DNA from 2 places in the Pseudocitrobacter sp. 73 genome. Region 1 is predicted to be linked to the other one. Evidence: predicted binding sites of a transcription regulator. Region 1 holds the regulator's gene; the other holds the start of a gene.
The links. The regulator LexA, encoded in region 1, represses DNA repair genes until DNA is damaged. The targets are predictions, from matches to a motif close to TNCTGTATGTACATACAGNA.
Positions count from the first base shown of each region.

Region 2: a site for LexA is predicted at 1,079-1,098, ahead of sbmC (DNA gyrase inhibitor SbmC). Genes of this name have one in related genera too.

Region 1 is NZ_VTZO01000003.1:48,973-51,176, forward strand. Features, by position in the region: gene plsB (glycerol-3-phosphate 1-O-acyltransferase PlsB) at 1-412, opposite strand, end outside; gene F0Q32_RS02155 (diacylglycerol kinase) at 543-911, shown strand; gene lexA (transcriptional repressor LexA) at 1,021-1,629, shown strand; gene dinF (MATE family efflux transporter DinF) at 1,697-2,204, shown strand, end outside.
Region 2 is NZ_VTZO01000006.1:193,419-195,622, forward strand. Features, by position in the region: gene F0Q32_RS05945 (FUSC family protein) at 1-493, opposite strand, end outside; gene sbmC (DNA gyrase inhibitor SbmC) at 584-1,057, opposite strand; gene dacD (serine-type D-Ala-D-Ala carboxypeptidase DacD) at 1,174-2,204, opposite strand, start outside.

The DNA.
Region 1 (2,204 bases):
CTTTTTCACGCCCCGGACGACGACCAAACATCACCGATACCGGTACCATCTGCACGTCCAGATTCGGATTGCTGCGGTGCAGATCAAGATAGTCGTGGAACAGCTTGATAGACTCTTCTTTCGGCGTGTAATAGGTAAACACGCGCGGGCCGCCATGGATAAACACATAGCGGGGCAGTAAGGTGCCGTCGATCTCCAGCGGCTCAAGCGGGTCTGGGAGATCGTGCGCCAGGCACTGGGCGCGCAAGGTCAGTAAGTCGGCCTTAGAGTTATAAGGCAGGACGTACATGATTGGGCGCGAGGTATCGAGCCCCAATTCCTGGGCAGGCTCTGCCGGAATAGACTTGCTTTTTACCAGTATGCTTAATGGTAAATTCAGTAATTTGTAGTAAATTCGTGGCCAACCGGACATAAACGATGTAAAGCCTCTGGTTAATCATGCAAATGCGCGGCAAGAATATCAGAAAGTCAGCAGGATTTCTGTTCTACCGCCGATAACAGCTACTGTCATTGATGCGTATAACGCTAAAAGGTTCTATTTGATGGCCAATAATACCACTGGACTCACCCGAATTATCAAAGCGGCTGGTTATTCCTGGAAAGGTTTTCGCGCGGCGTGGATAAACGAAGCCGCGTTCCGTCAGGAAGGGGTCGCCTCGGTTGTGGCCATTATCATTGCTTGCTGGCTGGACGTTGACGCCATTACCCGCGTCCTGCTGATTAGCTCCGTCCTTCTGGTGATGATAGTGGAAATTCTCAATAGTGCGCTGGAAGCCGTGGTTGACCGCATTGGTTCGGAGTATCACGAACTCTCGGGGCGCGCGAAAGACATGGGGTCCGCGGCGGTATTGCTGGCGATTTTCGTTGCGGTGATGACCTGGGCCGTTCTGTTGTGGTCACATTTCCATTAAGGCTCGCAGAATCTGCGAAAACTCCTGAATTTTGTGTGTTTTGCGGTTCCAAAATAGCCATTGACTGTATATACTCACAGCATAACTGTATATACACCCAGGGGGCGGAATGAAAGCGTTAACGACCAGGCAGCAAGAGGTGTTTGATCTCATTCGAGATCATATCGGCCAAACGGGCATGCCGCCGACACGTGCGGAAATTGCTCAGCGCCTGGGGTTCCGTTCCCCGAATGCGGCGGAAGAGCATCTGAAAGCACTGGCGCGTAAAGGCGTCATTGAAATTGTTTCGGGTGCCTCGCGTGGCATTCGTCTGCTGGTTGAAGAAGAAACCGGCCTCCCTCTGATTGGCCGCGTCGCCGCAGGTGAACCGCTGCTGGCACAACAGCACATTGAAGGTCACTATCAGGTCGATCCTTCACTGTTCAAACCAAACGCTGACTTCCTGCTGCGGGTTAGCGGCATGTCGATGAAAGATATCGGTATTATGGACGGTGACCTGCTCGCGGTGCACAAAACCCAGGACGTGCGTAACGGCCAGGTGGTTGTCGCGCGTATCGACGAAGAAGTGACGGTAAAACGCCTGAAAAAACAGGGCAACGTCGTCGAACTGTTGCCTGAAAACAGCGAATTCTCTCCGATTGTTGTCGATCTTCGCCGTCAGAACTTCTCTATTGAAGGGCTGGCCGTTGGCGTGATCCGCAACGGCGAATGGCTGTAATCCTCTCCCAATAACAACGGCGCTTATGCGCCGTTGTCCGTTCTCTTATCTGTTCAGGTTCCTAACCATGTCGCTCTTCACGGCTGCCGACAAGGCATTATGGCGTCTCGCCCTCCCCATGATTTTCTCCAATATCACGGTTCCCTTACTGGGGCTGGTGGATACGGCGGTAATTGGTCATCTGGATAGCGCGGTCTATCTCGGCGGCGTGGCGATTGGCGCAACGGCAACCAGCTTCCTGTTTATGCTGCTGCTCTTTTTACGTATGAGTACCACCGGCTTAACTGCGCAGGCCTTCGGCGCGAAAGATCCCCTTCGGCTTGCCCGTGCGCTGGTGCAACCGCTGCTGCTGGCGCTGGGGGCAGGGTTACTTATCGTACTGTTCAAAGGTCCGCTGATTAATCTGGCGCTCACCGTTGTCGGCGGCAGCGATGCGGTGCTGGAGCAGGCGCGGCGCTTCCTTGAAATTCGCTGGTTAAGCGCGCCCGCCTCGCTGGCCAACCTGGTGTTGCTGGGCTGGTTGCTCGGCGTTCAGTACGCGCGTGCACCGGTAATTTTGCTGATCGTCGGCAACG
Region 2 (2,204 bases), on a different contig from region 1:
GTTGCGGCCAGACACCGGTGAAAAGCATCGCCAGCAGCGAACCGAAAATAACGTCGCCGCTTCGCCACAGCGCAGTATGCATATCGCCCGGCGGTGCGCCGACCACCACGCCCAGCGTAATGCCAATCAGCAGTGCCTGATAGGGACGTTTCCCGAGCGTCAGCCAGCCGCACAGGTACATTGCCCCGGCGCACCACATCAGCATCAGCGGTAAAGAAATGAGTTCAAGTTTAAGCGCAATTAAACCCAGCGCCGAGCCGAGGATAGTGCCGCCAATACGCTGAAAGGCGCGCGGCACCACGTTTCCCCAGAACGAGATGGGCCCCATGATAACCACGAGAGTAATCAGCGGCCACGAGCCTTCCGGAATGTCAAAAATACGTACAATCAGAAAGGCCAGCACAAATGCCAGGGCTATACGGATACCGTGGACGATACGGTAATTGCGGTATAGCCGAATTTCAAAAGGACTGAGTGATTTGTCAGGACGCACACCGGTTCTCCGGCAGAACTAAAGAGCGCAATTGTACCTGCTTTTGCCCGGCTCGCATCATGAGGCGAAAAAAATCTTTCACCTTAATTTTCAGACCACGTTTCGCGCCACCGCAACGTACATCTGAATATCCCAGTAGCCATCCTGATTGCCGTCGTTGAGATAGATTTCGAAGCAGGGCTTGCCATCAATGTGATACGCATTGTCTTTCAGCAATACGTCAAAGAATTGCAGCCATGGCGTGGAAAAATCATGCTCAAGAACCCGCGCGCTGGCAACCGCATATTCGCCGCCATCAATATGGGTGAGGATGACGCCCTCGCTATTGGGCGGCAATGTGAAATTGTCAGCCACCGTCACCACCGTATTGCAGCGCAGTTTTTCAGGCGGCACTTCATCGGGGTTATCGAAATAGACGGCTACCCACTCCTTCGCCGGTATTGACTGAGTGTCTACCCACATCATCAGTTGCTCAAAACCCTGCTTAACGGTTTCTTCCCATGGGCCAACCAGATGGAAACCGGCGACGGTACGGGCGTGGACATGTTCGATACTGTAGTGCATAGATCCCCCTCAGACAGAGTTTACTGTATATAGATACAGTAAAATATAGCAGTGCCTTACCTGATAGTATGTGCACTGCTTCACATTGTCGCCAGGGGATGACGGAGGTGTCAGCGTTACGCTTTATGGTGGAAATAGTCGCTCAGGCGCGAGAACATCCCCCCCTTATTGACACTCTCCAGCGTGACCAGCGGCCAGTGAGCGACAATCTTATCGCGGTCATAAAGTTGAATTTCCCCCACGCGCTGATGCGCGGCGATAGGTGCTTCCAGCTCTTTGCCGTCCAGCACGTATTTCGCCTTAATGTTGGGAATTTCCTTCTTCGGCAGCGCCAGCCAGAAATCCTGATCGGTGCCGAGATCAATCGTCTCTTTATCCCCGTACCAGATGCGCTCAGTGCCCACTTTTTTACCGTTTTGCAGCACCTGCACGGTGTCGAAATTCTGTTGTCCCCAGTGCAGCAATGTGCGCGCCTGCTCTTCACGCCCTTTCGGGCTGTCTGCGCCCATGACCACCGCAATCAGGCGGCGTTTGCCGTCAACCGCAGAGGCGATAAGGTTAAAGCCTGCGCCGGATGTATGGCCGGTTTTCAGGCCATCAACGTTCATGGTTTTATCCCACAACAGTCCGTTACGGTTCTGCTGCGTGATACCGTTCCACGTCAGGCTTTTCTCGCTGTACATGTGATAAAAATCAGGCTCGCCATGAATGATCGCGCGTGACAATACGGCGAGATCATAAGCAGAACTGTGTTGCCCCGGCGCATCCAGGCCATGCACCGTTTCAAAATGGGTATCGCGAAGTTTCAGCGTTTCCACATAGTGATTCATCATGGCGACGAACTGCGGCTGGCCCCCGGCGATGTAATCCGCCAGCGCGACGCAGGCGTCGTTCCCGGAATCGACAATCAGGCCACGGCTCAGATCGTGCACGCTGACCCGATCACCCTCTTTCAGGAACATCAGCGACGAGCCATCAAATACCGGATTACCTTTCGCCCAGGCATCGCGGCCTACGGTGACGATATCGTCCGGCGTAATACGGTGGCTATCGATGGCGCGATCCACGACGTAACCGGTCATCAGCTTGGTCAGGCTTGCCGGGTTACGCTGCTGGTGTTCATTTCCGGCAGTCAAAATTTGCCCGG